Krasilnikovia cinnamomea: one gene and its partner. Each later gene encodes a partner of the first gene's protein in a complex. Links are inferred from orthologs where the notes say so. Each region holds a gene or a part of one and is shown in the gene's direction. Other genes may lie near its edges. The genes, in order: uvrA and mfd.

Evidence for each region.
Region 2: the proteins of uvrA (region 1) and mfd are in contact, whole or in part, in a crystal structure (PDB 4DFC), measured with the Escherichia coli proteins. The link is inferred for Krasilnikovia cinnamomea from one-to-one orthologs.

Annotation. Positions count from the first base shown.
Region 1 is NZ_SHKY01000001.1:2,723,253-2,731,051, reverse strand. What follows is about bases 1,563-4,674. They hold uvrA (excinuclease ABC subunit UvrA), read left to right. Parts: upstream 1,563-1,940; coding sequence 1,941-4,409; downstream 4,410-4,674. Other genes in these bases: EV385_RS12245 (DUF8189 domain-containing protein), read left to right, coding at 1,563-1,744. In the rest of the region: EV385_RS12250 (AfsR/SARP family transcriptional regulator), read right to left, coding at 1-482; more of EV385_RS12245, read left to right, coding at 800-1,562; EV385_RS12225 (6-pyruvoyl trahydropterin synthase family protein), read left to right, coding at 5,577-6,020; EV385_RS12220 (7-carboxy-7-deazaguanine synthase QueE), read left to right, coding at 5,998-6,792; 7-cyano-7-deazaguanine synthase QueC, read left to right, coding at 6,795-7,487; folE (GTP cyclohydrolase I), read left to right, coding at 7,487-7,799. UniProt on the Escherichia coli protein: The UvrABC repair system catalyzes the recognition and processing of DNA lesions. UvrA is an ATPase and a DNA-binding protein. A damage recognition complex composed of 2 UvrA and 2 UvrB subunits scans DNA for abnormalities.
Region 2 is NZ_SHKY01000001.1:4,295,903-4,304,813, forward strand. The notes cover bases 1,972-6,195. They hold mfd (transcription-repair coupling factor), read left to right. Parts: upstream 1,972-2,368; coding sequence 2,369-5,995; downstream 5,996-6,195. Other genes in these bases: EV385_RS19505 (hydrogenase maturation protein), read right to left, coding at 1,972-2,162; EV385_RS19515 (hypothetical protein), read left to right, coding at 6,051-6,195. Also shown: EV385_RS19500 (lysyl oxidase family protein), read left to right, coding at 1-268; more of EV385_RS19505, read right to left, coding at 387-1,971; more of EV385_RS19515, read left to right, coding at 6,196-6,776; EV385_RS19520 (nucleoside triphosphate pyrophosphohydrolase), read left to right, coding at 6,831-7,856; EV385_RS19525 (DUF885 domain-containing protein), read left to right, coding at 7,866-8,911. UniProt on the Escherichia coli protein: Couples transcription and DNA repair by recognizing RNA polymerase (RNAP) stalled at DNA lesions. Mediates ATP-dependent release of RNAP and its truncated transcript from the DNA, and recruitment of nucleotide excision repair machinery to the damaged site.

The DNA of each region.
Region 1 (7,799 bases):
ATCTCGGCTTCGGCCCACGCCACGACGGCGGCCGCGTGCTCTTCGCGCAAGGTGCGCCGGGTTCGTTCCACCCAGTGCCCGCGCAAACCGGCCAGTGGTTCGCCGTACCAGAGGGAGAGCGCGGACCGCAGCGTGGCGGCGTCGGTGGGGTGGTTGCGAAGCGCGTTTCGGAACCGGTGCACGTCGACCTGCTCGGGCCGGACCACCAGGCGGTATCCGCCCGCTTCCCGGGCCACGTACGTGCTGCCGGGGTCGGCCTGCTCGAGCGCGCGCCGGATCCGGGTGATGTGGGCCTGCAACGAGCGGCGGACCTGCCTGGGCGGGGACTCGCCCCAGACCCGGTCCACCAGCACGTCGACATCGACTGTGCGGCCCGCCTCGAACAGCAGCACGGCGAGCACCGCCTGCCGCCGCGGCTCGCCGAACCCGATGGACCCGCCGGCCGTGTGCAGGCGGATCGGCCCCAAGACCCGGAAATCCACGTCGCCACCCGTTCCTGCCCAGTCCGCGGAACAGTGCACCGTAGAGCCGGCATCTCGGTGACCACAACACATCCGCAACATTTCTGACTGCCCTGGGGGGTCAGGCTCCACCTCGGAAGTGGCGACCGGGTACGGCCTTCACCGATCGTCGCCATCGCCGTCGACAAGGAGGAGATGTGCGTACCAAAAGAACGATCTTGCCCGTGGTCGTGGGGCTACTCGCCACCCTGCTGGCCCCAGGCACCGCGACCGCAGCCCCGAACCTCAGCTGTCGAGAGGTCGGGGGAGCCGATCAGAAGGACCCCGCGTTGGTTGCGATGCCGAACGGGTCAGTCGAACACTACAAAACTGGCTCAGGCAGCAACGTCGTCCGCTTTGAGATCGACCCGCGGACGTCCGCCCTGAACAACCTCCAGAACCTGGGCGGTTTCGCACGCTCCGAACCGGTGGCAACCTCCTGGGGGGCGGGACACTCGGCGGTCGCCGTGCGAGGTGGCGACGAGGCGCTGTACGTCATGCAGTTCGACAACGGCGCCTCAACCGGCTGGCAGAACCTTGGCGGCGTGCTGACCTGGAACCCGGAGCTGGTGTCGACCCGGCCCGGGCACCTCATCGCCTTCTATCGGGGCACCAACAAGCAGCTGTGGTACCTGGAGTACGTGAATGGCGTCTGGGGGCCGCACACCAGTCTCGGCGGCGTGCTCACGTCCTCCCCGATCGCCGTCTCCACCGGGCCGGGACACGTCGGCGTGTTCACCCGCGGCCAAGCCAACGACCTCTACTACGTGGAGCGGATCGGGTCCACCTGGAGCGGCTGGGTCGGACTCGGTGGCCGGTTCGCAGTCGATCCGGTGGCGGTGAAGCGCGGGCCGGGGATCGACGTATTCGTGCGGGGACTCGACTCCAAAGTGTACGGAATTTCGTACAACGGCTCGTCGTGGGGCTCGTACTACCCCCTGGGGGCACCGCCGAACGGCGCGGTCTCCGAACCGGGAGCCGCGGTGACCAGCTCGGGCGAGCTGGTGGCGTTCGTCCGAGGTGGTGAAGACCGTACAGGCAGCCGTCCCATCTGGCGCAACTCGTCCTTCGACGGCGGCGCGACCTGGTCGGGCTGGATCGTCGTCGACCAGATCCAGGCGTTCACGTCGGCGAACAACCCCGAGGCGACGGCCAACGCCTTCGGCGGCTGGACCGTGGCCTCAACCAACCTCCCCCCGGGAGCGCAGTTCGGACTGTTCAGGACCTGCTCATTTGTACCGTGACGATCCCCGAAGGCTAGGAACCACAGCACGTCGTGACCATCGCGGCGGGTCACGTCCGGGTACGGCGCCGGGCGTGACCGTCGTCCGCTCGCTGTGCTGTTCCTGCTGGCCGCGCTTGGCGGGATCGGCGGGGCCTGGCTGATCCAGCAGGGCTGACGCGATGATTCGGCGCCGCGGAACAGGGTAAGCAGACCTGGTGAAAAATGACGCTAACGACCATTTCGTGCGGGTCCGGGGTGCCGCCGAGAACAACCTCCGGAACGTCGACGTCAACGTTCCCCGCGATGCCATGGTCGCCTTCACCGGCGTCTCCGGTTCGGGCAAGTCCTCGCTGGCCTTCGGCACCCTCTACGCCGAGGCGCAGCGCCGGTACTTCGAGTCCGTCGCGCCGTACGCCCGCCGGCTGCTGCAGCAAGTCGGTGCGCCGCACGTACAGGAAATCACCGGCCTGCCCCCGGCCGTGGCCCTGCAACAACGTCGCGGGGCACCCAGTTCGCGGTCGACGGTCGGCACCATCACCACGCTGTCCAACCTGCTGCGGATGCTCTACTCGCGCGCCGGGACCTACCCGCCGGACGCACCGCGGCTGGAGGCCGAGGCGTTCTCCCCCAACACCGCGGCCGGCGCCTGCCCACGGTGTCACGGACTGGGCGTCGTGCACGACGTCGCCGAGGACCTGCTCGTCCCGGACCCGTCGCTGAGCATCCGCGACGGCGCCATCGCGGCCTGGCCGGGCGCCTGGCAGGGCGCCAACCTGCGCAGCGTCGTGAGCGGCCTGGGGATCGACATCGACAGACCGTGGCGCAAGCTCAGGAAGAAGGACCGGGACTGGCTGCTCTACACCGACGAGCAGCCGTCCGTCCTCGTCGCGCCCGAGCCTGACCGCATCGACAGCGGCTACTACGGGAAGTTCTGGAGCGCCCGTCGGCACGTTATGCACGTGCTCGCCGACTCCAAGAGCGACCGGATGCGCGAGCGGGCGATGCGGTTCGTCCGGAGCGTGCCCTGCCCGGTGTGCCACGGCAGCGGCCTGCGCCCGGAGGCGCTCGCGGTGACCTTCGCCGGCCGCACCATCGCCGACGTCAACGCGATGCCCCTCACCGCCGTCGTGGCGCTCCTGCGGCCCGCCGCGGGGTTGTCCGGGGCCGGGGCTGCCACGCCCACCGCACGGTCCGGGGAGACGACCGAGGTCGCGGTGCGGCTCTGTGCCGACCTGGTCGCGCGCGTCGAGGTGCTGCTCGGCCTCGGCCTGGGGTACCTCAGCCTCGGGCGCCGCTCGACGACGCTGTCGCCCGGCGAGGCGCAGCGCCTGCGTATCGCCACCCAGTTGCGTTCAGGGCTGTTCGGGGTCGTCTACGTGCTCGACGAGCCCTCCGTGGGCCTGCACCCGGCCGACGCGGAGCCGCTGCTGGACGTGCTGGACCGGCTGAAGGCGGCGGGCAACTCGCTGTTCGTCGTGGAGCACGACATGGACGTGGTCCGGCGGGCGGACTGGGTGGTCGACATCGGCCCCGGCGCGGGCGAGAGCGGCGGACGTGTGCTGTACAGCGGTCCGGTCCCCGGCCTCGAACAGGTCGAGGAGTCGGCCACCAGCCGGTACCTCTTCGGCCGTGCCGAGCCGCTCGACCATCGCCCGCGTACGCCCCAGGGGTGGCTGCACCTGCGCGGCGTCTCCCGCCACAACCTGCACGGCGTGTCCGTCGACGTGCCGCTGCGGGTGCTGACCGCGGTGACCGGGGTGTCCGGTTCCGGAAAGTCGACGCTGGTCACGCAGGTGCTCGCCGAGGTCGTGCGCGGCCACCTCGGGCTGGCGAGCGACGAGCCCGACGAGGCGGAGCTCGACATCGACGTGCGCGACGCGGCGGGGCTCGACTCGTTCGACCGGCTGGTCCGGGTCGACCAGCGGCCCATCGGCCGCACGCCCCGGTCCAATCTGGCCACCTACACCGGGATGTTCGACGCGGTGCGCAAACTGTACGCGGCGACGGACGAGGCGCAGGCGCGCGGATCCGCGGCCGGGCGGTTCTCCTTCAACGTCGCGGAGGGGCGGTGCGAGACCTGCCAGGGCGAGGGATTCGTCGCGGTCGAACTGCTGTTCCTGCCCGGGACGTACGCGCCGTGCCCGGCCTGCCACGGCGCGCGGTACCAAGCGGAGACGCTGGAGGTGACCTACCGCGGCAAGAACATCGCCGACGTGCTGGCGATGTCCGTCGACGACGCCGCCAAGTTCCTCGCCGACGTCCCGGCCGCCTCCCGGAGCCTCGAGACGCTCCGGGAAGTGGGGCTGGGCTACCTGCGGCTGGGCCAGCCGGCGACCGAGCTCAGCGGTGGCGAGGCCCAGCGCATCAAGCTCGCCACCGAGTTGCAGCGGGCCCGCCGCGGCCACGCGCTCTACCTGCTTGACGAGCCGACCGCGGGGCTGCACCCCGCGGACATCGCGCTGCTGCTGCGGCAACTGCACCGGCTCGTCGACGCCGGCAACACCGTCGTCCTGGTCGAGCACGACCTGGACACGATCGCCGGCGCAGACTGGGTCATCGACCTCGGCCCGGGCGGTGGGGACGCGGGCGGCCGGATCGTCGCGACCGGCCCTCCCGCCACGATCGCCGAGGCAGGGGACAGCGCGACCGGGCGCTATCTGGCGCGCCGCCTCGAACGCTCCTGAGCGGGCGACCTCCCCGGCCGTCAGCGCTTCATGCCGTGCTCGATCGCCTCGATGATCCGTGGGCGCAGCTGGGCGGCGCCGCCGAGCACGCTGCGCTGCTCGCCTACCACGGATACGTCCACTCGTACGCCAGGTGGCTCGTGTCGGATGGCATGCCGTTGAACGACTTCGCCCGCGTCATGGGACATGAGCAGATCTCGACCACGCTGGATCGCTACACGCACCCCTCCGATCGGGCCCCAGGTGGTCGGCGGCGGTCGCCCTCGCCACCGCGATCCGGCGTAGCTGGGCAGGGCCGATCTCGTCCAGAGCCCACCACACGGTGGTGTTCGAGGCGACCGGCCCGAGCACCTCGCCCTGGTGGCGCAGCACGTCGATGTCGCAGATCGTTTACCGCCGTCGGCGATCATCACGGCCAAATCGACCAGAACCCGGCCCCGGTCATGAACCGGGAACACGCCGGTCCGGGCCAGCGCAGCGGACAGGGCGCCGGTCAGCCCGGCCCCGTCCACGAGCATCCGCAGCAACGCCGTGCCGACATGCGACACCACACCAGTCCCGTCCGCGGTGACCCGCAGTTCCTTCGACCACGCCGCAGATTGCACGCCGGAAGTGCCTCCCTGGCAGCGAAACCTGTAGATGTCGCAATCACAAGTTTCCCCTGCCAGAGCGGCGCTTTCGTCTATTCACACGCCGATCGGACCCGCCAAACGATGATCACCGTGAATCACCCGGGCTAATGGCTAGAACTTGACCCTCGGCCCGACCCGATGACGTGCGCATGAGGCGATCATCTTGTTGGCTGCGACGCCGGAGAATACCTTGGCATACCAGCCACCTTGACGCCCGTCGACTACCGAGCATACGGTGCGTATGCGCCTAGCCTCGCGTTGAGGCGGGTGCAGTGTCGTCCCCACACGCTATGCGACATAGGTTTCCGATCGGCGCAGTCACGCCGATCCGACTTATGGCTGCGCGTCGACATGCATTGCAGGCGATTCGCCTCAAACAATCCCGTTCTGATCTTCCGGCTTCCAGATCATCGAATCATGATCTGTCCCGGAAGAACAGATACTGTCTGCGCAGTTGCAGTTCCATGGATGGCATGATCAATGCTGGCGCGGGTTTCTCTCGCCGCCGGTGACGGTACGGCGCAAGGGAGGGCCGATGGCAAGTATCCGGCAGATGTTCGAACTCGCAACACCGGTCTTCTTCGATGCGGCGCATCAGCTTCCGGATTCGGTTGATCTGGTCAGCAAGAAGTGCGCACGTTTGCACGGGCACACCTACCATGCACTGATCAGGGTGGAGGTAATCGACAATTCCCGCCATGGGATGACGATCGACTTCAAGGAGCTGAAGGACGCGATCGGTGGGAGACTCGATCACCGATACGTCAACGAGGTGTTCGACGACCATTACGGCGCGAACGCCAAAGAGGCGACCGCGGAAAACATTGCCCTGTTCATCGTAGAGCTCATCAGCGGCGTTCTTCATACCAGGCAAGTCCCGTGTACGAGCATCACTGTCGCCCTTGCCGAGGGATACAAAGGTCCGGACAACACGGTGTATGTCACGGTGCGGGGAAATGATGGTAACGACCAAGTCTGAACTGAACCTAGCTGTCCTCGACGGAGGGCCGGAGATCTTCTACACCGTGCAGGGGGAAGGCGCGAGCGTCGGCCGACCCGCCCTGTTCGTCCGAACATCCGGCTGCAATCTGGAATGCAGCTGGTGCGACACGCCTTACACCTGGGTCTTCAGCTCGGCCAAGGCCGCCGTGCATGCCGACGGACAGCTCTATTCACGCCGCGCGAGTCAAACGCGAATTGCCCCTGCGGACCTGGCCGAGCGTATCGGGTCCACCGGCAGCACTCGAATCGTGTTGACCGGCGGCGAGCCGATGCTGCAACAAAAGTCGCTGACCGAGATGCTGGTCAACCTTAAATCCACCCACCCCGGTGTCATAGTCGAGGTCGAAACGAACGGCACCATCGAACCGAGAATGTACAGCATCCTGGGCCGGCGCACCGGGATGGAAGTCCTCGTCGATCAGTGGAACGTCTCACCCAAACTCTCCGGTGCGCGGAATTCTCCTGGTAGAGCGTTGAATCCAGCAGCCCTGAGCCGATTCGGTGGATTACCAAATGCCGTTTTCAAGTTCGTGATCGCCGGCGAAAAGGACGAGGCGGACCTACTGCGTCTGGTCGGCCCGGCGAATCTGGGCCTTCAGCCCGCCCGGATTTGGATCATGCCGGAAGGCCGCACGCCCGAGGAAATTCGGGCTCGCCTACCACGGCTTGCCGAGCTGTGCAAGGTCCATCGATTCAACCTGACGACCCGCCTGCACATTGAGATTTGGGGAGACAAACAAGGGGTGTAGTAATGGCACGGATTGTACAGACCTTCTCCGGCGGAATGGATTCCGCCACCCTGCTGCGGTACTTGAGCCGTGGCGGGCACGAGTTGCGGACCATCGGATTCGACTACGGGCAGCGACACAAGAAGGAGCTCCAATTCGCCTCGAAGATGGCGGCGGATCTGGGCGTTCCCTACACGATCGTTTCGCTGGATTCCCTCACCTGTCTGCTGAGCGAGTCGGCACTCACCAATGCGGACGTGGCGGTGCCCGACGGCCACTATGCCGAGGAGTCCATGAAGATCACCGTGGTGCCCAACCGAAATATGATCATGCTGGCCGTCGCCATCGGCTATGCCGAAAACCTTCACTACGACGCGGTCGCGATAGCCAACCACACCGGCGACCACACCATCTATCCCGACTGCCGCCCCGCCTTCGTCGAGGCACTGGACGTCGCGGCCCGCTTGGCCACGTATGGCGGCATCCGGGTGCTCTCGCCGTTCAAACACATCTCGAAGACAGAGATCGTCGCCATCGGCAACGCCATCGGCGTCGATTATCGCGACACCTGGTCGTGCTACAAGGGTGGCGACGAGCACTGCGGCACCTGCGGCACCTGTGTCGAACGCCAGGAAGCGCTCGACGAGGCCGGCGGCGTTGCCGTGCCCGCCGCTCTGGACCAGGTTTCGGCGGCGATGAATGAGGCCCTGACGTGATGCTCGATCCCCATGCCCGCGCGGCCGCCGAGGAACATCTGCGGGAGCTTCTCAAGGTCTTCGGCCATGACATCGACCGTGAAGGTCTCGTTGACACGCCAAGGCGTTACGTACGGTTCCTGGAACAGTTTCTAGTGCCGGAAGAATTCGACTTCACATCATTCAGCAAAGAAAACTACGACCAGATGATCGTACAACGTGACGTCCCGTTCTACTCGATCTGCGAACACCATCTCGTTCCCTTCTTCGGAGTGGGAACGATCGCCTACATACCCGATCGGCGAATCGTTGGCCTGTCAAAGCTTGCGCGTT
Region 2 (8,911 bases), 1.6 Mb from region 1 along the record:
CACCGCCTGCGGCGGCAACACCGCGGTGGCGGTGCGTGAGGTGCTCGACTCCGGCAACGGCGACACGTACAGCCAGGCCCGGCCGGGCCAGTCGTTCGAGGTGACCGACCTGCCGAACGGCACGTACTACATCGAGGTGAAGGCGAACCCGGAGAACAAGCTCGCCGAGTCCAGCACCACGAACAACACCTCGCTGCGGAAGGTCATCCTGGGCGGCACCCCGCAGGAGCGCACCCTGACGGTGCCGTCGGTGTACGGCCTCGACTGATGTGTAGGCGGTGACCCCGGGCGGGTCCGAGGCGACGACCTCGGGCCCGCCCGGGCGCCTTTCCGGGTCAGGCCGACATGGGTGTCAGGCCGACATGGGTGTCAGGCCGACATGGGTGTCAGGCCGACATGGGTACGGCGGGGCGCACGCGGGTCCCGGGCGCGTCGTCGGCGGCGGACCGCTGGCGGGACAACCGGGCTCCCCGCGCCGGTTCCGCGGGCCGCGCCGCCAGCCGTTGCGGGGTGCCCTCCGGGGCGGCCTTGGTGACGAAGGCGCGCCGCGCGGCGGCGAAGCCGGACCGGTCCGCGAACATGTCGCGGCTCATCTCGGCCAGCTCCTGCGCCTCGTACGCGTCCAGCGGCACCGGCTCGGCGGCCAGCGCCCCGGCCTTGGCCGCCCGCCGGGCCCGGGCCGCCCGGGGATCGGCCAGCCGCTGCGCCAGCTCGGTCAGCCACTCGGTGTACGCCTGCGGGTGCCGCGGTCCGACCTCGTCGACCAGACCCAGTGTGGCGGCCCGTTCCGCGCTGACCGGCAGCCGCCGCTCCAGCAACTGCCGGGCCGTTTCGGCGCCGACGCGCCGGGGCAGGGTGAAGGTGTGCAGCTCGGAGCCGTAGAGCCCGATGTCGTAGTACGGGTTGAGCACGATCCCGGCCCGCGCGGCGACCACGTCCGCGCCGAGGCCGAGCATGGCTCCGCCCGCGCCCGCGCTGCCCGCGTACGCCGCTACCACGGTCTGCCGGGTGCAGCCGATGATCTCCCGGCACACCTCGTTGATGGCCTTGATGTTGGCCCACGCGGTCCCGGCCGGGTCGGCGGCGGCCTCGGTGATGTTGAGGTGGATTCCGTTGCTGAAGGCTTCCGTGCCGCCGCGCAGCACCAGCACCCGGGTGTCCTGGCCGGCGGCGTGCCGCAGCGCGGCGCGCAGGCGGCGGCAGTGCGCGGTGGACATCGCACCGTTGTAGAAGTCGAACACGAGCCAGCCCACGACGCCGGTGCGCCGGTACCGGATCTGCCGGTACGACGGCTGCTCCGCGTCGCCGCAGGGACCCACGGGCGCATGCGGCACCCCGCTGATCCGATGCCGCAGCAGGCTCGTGGCGGGCAGCTTGAACGCGGGCCCCGTCCCGGCCTCGGCCGCCCGCAGGTGCCCGAGCCACACCGCCCCGTCACCGGTGCCGACCAGCACGGCGCCCTGGCGGCGGGCCAGCACCGCACCGGGCCGCGTGCCCAGGGCCAGCCCGGGATGCGCGTCGTAGGCGAACACGGCCAGTCCGGCCACCTCCGTGCGTACCCCTGGAAAGCCGTCGGCGGCGCGGATGTGCCGCACGATGTGCTCGGTCGGCTCGGTCCAGTCGAAGGCCCGGTCGGACTGGGTCATCAGCGGCCGCGTGCGGGCCTCGGCCAGGTCCTGCGCGGGCGTCGGGGTGAAGTCCGGGTCGGCGGCCTTGGCCAGCACCTCGGTGATGCACTCCAGCGCGGCGTCCGCGACCGGGCCCGAGTACAGCGCGGACTTGCGCGGCGGCGGGCCCGGCACCGGGAAGCTCCGGTGCGCCCAGACCGGCCCTGCGTCCATCTCCTCGACCGCCTGCAGCGCGGTGACCCCCCAGGTGGTGGCGCCCTCGCTGATCGCCCAGTCCAGCGACGACGGGCCCCGGTCGCCGACCGGACCCGGGTGGATGATCACCGTCCGCCAGTTCTGCCAGACCTCCGCGGGCACCCGGTGCTTCAGGTACGGGCAGAGCACGAGTTCCGGCTGCGCGGACCGGACCCCGTCGACGATCTCCTCGGGTCCGGTCGCCAGCAGCACCCCCACGTCGTGACCGGCCTCGGTCAGCGCGCACCACGCGCGCTGACTGAGCCCGTTGAACGCCGACACCAGCAGCAGAACCCGCACATCGCCTCCCCAGACGTGGTCCCCAGACCGGTTCGCGAGTCTTGGGCGTGTCAGAAGGCTTATGTCGGACGGGGTGTGCGACCCGGTCGGGGCCCGGCCGTGTCGGTGGCCCGGACTATCCTGAGGGTCGCGAACCCCCGTCCTACCGGACGACCGGGGGCATCCGGCGTGCCTTCCGCCCGGACAACGCAGCCCAAGGAGCGTTCATGCAACTCGCCGGCCTGATCCCGGCCGCCCTGCGCGACCGTGGCCTTTCCCGTGCGCGCGACCTGGCCCGCAAGGGCGGCGTCGACGCGGACGCCCTCGACCTGACCGCCCCGGCGGCGCTGCGCCCGTTCGTCGTGGCGGCCGTAGCGGCGCCCGCCGACGCCGGCGGTGCCGAACGCCCGGTCCTGGCCGTCACCGCGACCAGCCGCGAGGCCGACGACCTCGCCGACGCGCTGCGCGGCCTGCTCGACCCCGACCGGGTCGAGGTGTTCCCGTCCTGGGAGACGCTGCCGCACGAGCGGCTGTCGCCGCGCTCCGACACGGTCGGGCGCCGCCTCGCGGTGCTGCGCCGCCTCGCCCACCCCGACACCGGTCCGCTGTCGGTCGTGGTGGCGCCGGTGCGCAGCCTGCTCCAGCCGCAGCTCAAGGGCCTGGGCGAGCTGGCCCCCGTGGAGCTGGCGGCGGGCGGGTCCGCCGAGCTGGAGGACGTCGCCCGGCGGCTGTCCGACCTGGCGTACGCCCGGGTCGACCTGGTCACCAAGCGCGGCGAGTTCGCGGTGCGCGGCGGCATCCTGGACGTCTTCCCGCCCACCGACGAGCACCCGTCGCGGGTCGAGTTCTGGGGCGACGAGGTCGAGGAGATCCGTACGTTCGCGGTGGCCGACCAGCGCACCATCGACCCGGTCGACGCTCTGTTCGCGCCGCCGTGCCGGGAGCTGCTGCTCACCCCGCAGGTGCGCGAGCGGGCCGCCGCGCTGGCCGCCCAGCATCCCGAGCTGGCCGAGATCCTCGACAAGCTGGCCGAGGGCATCCCGGTCGAGGGCATGGAGTCGCTGGCCCCCGCGCTGCTGTCCGGAGATTCCGCCGGCGCGGACAGCATGGAGCTGCTGCTGGACTGCATGCCCACCGGCACCCAGGTGCTGCTGTGCGACCCGGAGCGGATCCGCACCCGCGCGCACGACCTGGTCCGTACGTCCGCCGAGTTCCTGGAGGCCAGCTGGGCCGCCGCCGCGGTCGGCGGCGAGGCCCCGATCGACGTCGGCGCGGTCGCCTTCCGCACCCTGGCCGACGTGCGCGCGCACGCCGCCACGCTGCGCCAGCCCTGGTGGACGATCTCCCCGTTCGGCCTCGCCGAGGCGGACGAGGCGCCGGAGTCGGACACGCCGTGGCTGGAGTCCGCCCCGGTCGAGGTGAGCCCCGACACCGGGGACGCGATCAGCCTGGCCGCCCAGCCCGTGCCGCTGTATCACGGCGACACCGCCCGGCTCGCCGCCGACCTGGGCCAGTGGATCGGGCAGAAGTGGGCCGTCGCCCTGGTCTTCGAGGGCCACGGCACCGCGCAGCGGGCCACCGAGCTGCTGCGCGACGCCGGGCTCGGGGTCACCCCGGTCGACGCGGTGACCGTTCCGGTCGAGCCGGGTCAGCTGCTGGTCACCTGCGGCCCGCTCAACCACGGCTTCGTCGACCCCGGCTCGCAGCTCGCGGTCATCACGGGCAACGACATCACCGGCGGTCGCGGCGCGTCCACCAAGGACATGCGCAAGATGCCCAGCCGCCGCCGCAACACCATCGACCCGCTCGAGCTCAAGATGGGCGACCACGTCGTGCACGAGCAGCACGGCATCGGCCGCTACATCGAGCTGGTGCAGCGCACGGTCAACGGCGCCGACCGCGAGTACCTGGTGATCGAGTACGCGCCGAGCAAGCGCGGCCAGCCCGGCGACCGCCTGTTCGTCCCCACCGACCAGCTCGACCAGCTTTCCCGCTACGTCGGCGGCGAGTCGCCCACCCTGCACAAGATGGGCGGCTCCGACTGGCAGAAGGCCAAGGCCCGGGCCCGCAAGGCCGTCCGCGAGATCGCCGCCCAGCTGATCCAGCTGTACGCGGCCCGGCAGGCGTCCAAGGGGCACGCGTTCGCGCCGGACACCCCGTGGCAGCGGGAGCTGGAGGACGCGTTCCCGTACACGGAGACTCCGGACCAGCTGGCCGCCATCCACGAGGTCAAGCACGACATGGAGCAGGCCGTCCCGATGGACAGGCTGATCTGCGGCGACGTCGGGTACGGCAAGACCGAGATCGCGGTGCGGGCCGCGTTCAAGGCGGTGCAGGACGGCAAGCAGGTCGCCGTGCTGGTGCCCACGACGCTGCTGGCCCAGCAGCACTACAACACGTTCTCCGAGCGGATGAGCCAGTTCCCCGTGGCGGTCCGCCAGCTGTCCCGCTTCCAGACGCCCACGGAGGCGAAGCAGACGCTGGAGCAGGCCGCCGACGGCACCGCCGACATCGTCATCGGGACCCACCGGCTGCTGCAGAACGCGACCCGCTTCAAGAACCTGGGCATGGTCATCGTCGACGAGGAGCAGCGCTTCGGCGTCGAGCACAAGGAGCACCTGAAGACGCTGCGCGCCTCCGTGGACGTGCTCACCATGTCCGCCACCCCGATCCCGCGCACCCTGGAGATGGCGATCACCGGCATCCGGGAGATGTCCACGATCGCCACCCCGCCCGAGGAGCGGCATCCGGTGCTCACGTTCGTCGGGGCGTACGACGACAAGCAGGTCGCCGCCGCCATCCACCGCGAGCTGCTACGCGACGGTCAGGTGTTCTACCTGCACAACCGGGTCGAGTCCATCGAGAAGGCGGCCCGGCGGCTGCGCGAGCTGGTGCCCGAGGCCCGGGTCGCGGTGGCGCACGGGCAGTTGGGCGAGGACGCGCTGGAGAAGGTGATGGTCGGCTTCTGGGAGAAGGAGTTTGACGTCCTGGTCTGCACGACCATCGTGGAGTCCGGCATCGACATCCCGAACGCCAACACCCTCATCGTGGAACGCGCCGACCTGCTCGGCCTGGCCCAGCTGCACCAGATCCGGGGCCGGGTCGGCCGGGGCCGCGAGCGCGCGTACTCCTACTTCCTGTACCCGCGCGAGAAGCCGCTCACCGAGCAGGCGCACGAGCGGCTGGCCACCATCGCCCAGCACACCGAGCTGGGCGCGGGCATGTACGTGGCCATGAAGGACCTGGAGATCCGCGGCGCGGGCAACCTGCTCGGCGGCGAGCAGTCCGGCCACATCGAGGGCGTCGGCTTCGACCTGTACGTGCGGATGGTCGGCGAGGCGGTCAGCGCGTTCAAGGGCGAGCGGCCCGAGGAGGAGCCCGAAGTCAAGATCGACCTGCCGGTCGACGCGCACCTGCCCACGGAGTACATCTCGGTGGAACGGCTGCGCCTGGAGATGTACCGCAAGCTCGCCGAGTCCCGCGACGGCGCCCGCCTCGACGAGGTCGTCGCCGAGATGACCGACCGGTACGGCGAGCCCCCGACCCAGGTCGCCAACCTGATCGCGGTGGCCCGCTTCCGGCTGCTGGCCCGCGCGTACGGTCTGACCGATGTGTCCGTGCAGGGCAAGCACCTGCGGTTCTCCCCGCTGCCGCTGCCGGACTCCAAGCAGTTGCGGCTCAAGCGCTACCACCCGGATTCGGTCTACAAGCAGGCGACCGACCAGGTCAGCGTGCCCCGGCCGAGCACCCGGCGGGTGGGCGGCGAGCCGCTGCGCGACCAGGCGCTGCTGCAGTGGTGCGCGCAGCTGCTCTCCGATGTGCTGGGCGAGGTGCCCGCACCCGTTTCCCCATGACCGATCTGCGGGGGTCGGCGGCGCTTTCCGGCCCCCGCATGAGAGAGTTCTCACCATGCCACGTGCTCGCCGACTCGCCGCTTTCGTCGCCGTCGCCGCCCTTGCCGTGAGCGCTCTGACCGCCTGCCGGTCGGCGCCGGACGCGGTGTCGTACTTCGGCCCGGCCAAGGTGGTCACCGAGCAGGAGCTGCAGTGGGTATGGGACGACACCGAGGCGCGGCTGCAGCCGGATCCGCAGACCGGCCAGAAGCAGATGCCGTTCGAGCGCAAGGACATCAGCAGCCTGCTGATCCGCCTGGAGGCGCTGCGCAAGGTGGGCAAGGACCAGGGCCTCACCGTGACGGCGCAGTCCGCCGCCGAGATCGCCCAGTCGCTCAACCTCTCGCCGGACGCCGAGCTGGTCGGCCTGGCCGCCGAGTTCCAGGCGTGGGTGACCCTGCTGAAGCAGAAGGCGGCGCCCGCGACGGTGACCGACGAGGACATGCGCGGAATCTTCGAGCGGCTCAGCGCCGCTGGCCCGCTGCCGGGCAACCCGACCTTCGAGCAGTTCGCGGCCAGCATCACCGATCAGGACAAGCAGTCGCTGGCACCCTTCATCGGCCTGCGCAACGCGTTGCAGCCTCGGATCGACGCGCTCGACATCAAGGTGAACCCCCGCTACCCGGTGCCGACGCTGCCGCTCTACACCGTCCAGGGTCCCAAGGGTGAGAACCTGCCGTTGATCGAGGTGACCTTCGGTACTGCGGGCGGGGACGCCGTGCCGGTCACCGACCTTGCCTGAGGCCCGGGGCGCTCGGCGACGCCCGGCCGTGCCGACCACTTGGAGCGCCCGCCGGTGACCGCCCGCATCGTCCTGCTGGTGACCTCGCCCCGGCTGCCCGCCGGGCTGCTCAGCGCCGCCGCGTGGGACCTCGTCCGGTCCCACCCGGTGTGCACCGCCGCCGACAGCGAGCAGGCGGACGCCCTGCGCGCCGCCGGGGTCACGGTGACCGTGCTCCCGCCGGACCCGGAGGCGCTGCTGGCGGCCCTACCCGGTTCCGGCGGGGCGGTCGTCTGGCTCTCCGGCCCGGGCGGTGACCAGGACTTCGCCCGCCAGCTCGGGTTGCGCCTCGCCCGCGAACCCGCCCTGGCCGAGCTGGAACTCTGCTACGGCTCCTGGGATCCGCCGGGGGCCCGGCTGCTGGACGCGGTGGCGGTGATGGACCGGCTCGTCTCGCCCGGGGGCGACCCGTGGAAGCGCCAGCAGACCCACACCAGCCTCGCGCCGTACCTGCTGGAGGAGGCGTACGAGGCGTACGACGCGATCGTGGACGGCGACCCGGACGCGTTGCGCGAGGAGCTCGGCGACGTCCTGCTGCAGGTCGTGTTGCACGCCCGGCTGGCCGAGGACGGGCCCGAGGAGCACCGCTGGAGCGTCGACGACGTGGCGGGCGGCCTGGTCGACAAGATGATCCGGCGCAACCCGCACGTGTTCGCGGGCGAGCAGGTCGCGGGCGTCGAGGAGATCATCGAGAACTGGGAACGGATCAAGCGCGCCGAGAAGGCCCGCGGCTCCGTCCTGGACGGTGTGGCCCGCAGCCAGCCCGCCCTGTCGCTGGCCGACGAGATACTCCGGCGTGCCGAACGCGCCGGGCTGGCCGTCCCGCTGCCACCGGAGCCCGATCCGGCAGCCACGCCGCCGGAGGACACACCGGGCGGCGCGGCGCGGGCGGAGGCGGAGCTGGGTGCCGCGCTGTTGCGGGTCGTGGCGGACGCGCGCGCCGCCGGCCTGGACGCGGAGGCCGCGCTGCGCCGCGCCACCCTCGCGTACGCCGACGCGGTGCGGGCGGCGGAGAACGGAAACGTCGGACCGCCCGGGTAGGTTCTCGGCATGTCGGATTTCGTGCCGCTCGCCGAGCGCATCGTCGATGCCCTCCTGGCCGACGACCCCATGCTGGCGTCGCAGGCGGGGGATCACCGCGTCGACGACCGGCTGCCGGACCTGTCGCCCGGGGCGGTCGCCGAGCGGGTCACCATGCTGCGCGACGCGGCCGACGCGCTGTCCGGTGTCGATCCCGACGAGTTCGGCCCGCAGGAGCAGGTCGACCACGCGATCCTCAGCGCGCGGGTGGAGCGGGCCCTGTTCGAGCTCCGCGACCTGCGCGAGCACGAGTGGAATCCGCTGCGGCACAACCCCGGCCCGCTGCTCGACAGCCTGATCAGCCGCCCGTTCGCGCCGGTGGCGGAGCGGCTCGGCAGCCTCGGTGCCCGGCTGGCCGCCATCCCGGACGCGCTCGCCACCGCCCGCGCGGTGCTCAGCGACGTGCCCCGGCTGCACGCCGAGACCGCGGTCGGCCAGTTCGCCGGTTCGGCGGCCCTGATCCGCACCGAGATTCCCGAATTGCTGGCCGAGGAGCCCGGGCTGCGCCCCGTGGTGGAGCCCGCGGCGGCCGCCGCCCTGGATGCCCTGGCCGAGTTCGGCCGCTGGCTGGGGGACAGGCTCGACAGTGGCGAGCCCGGGCGCGACCCACGGCTGGGGCGCCCGCTGTGGGAGGCGCGGCTGTGGCACGCCCTCGACACGGAGCTGCCCGCGACCGAGGTCCTGTCCCGCGCCGAGCGCAACCTCGACGACGTCGCCGCCGAGCTGCGCGCGGTGGCGGCCGAGCTGACCGGCGGCCCGGCCACCGACGAGACGGTGCGCCGGGCGCTGGATCGGCTGGCCGACGACCACCCCGACGGGGCCACGATCGTCGAGCTGGCGAAGCGGACGATGACCGAGGCCACCGACTTCGTCCGCGCCCACGACCTGATGACGATCCCGGACGACGAGTGCCTGATCCAGGAGATGCCGGAGTTCGCCCGAGGTGTCGCGGTGGCCTACTGCGATCCGCCCGGCCCGCTGGAGACGGCCGACGTGCCGACGTTCTACTGCATCGC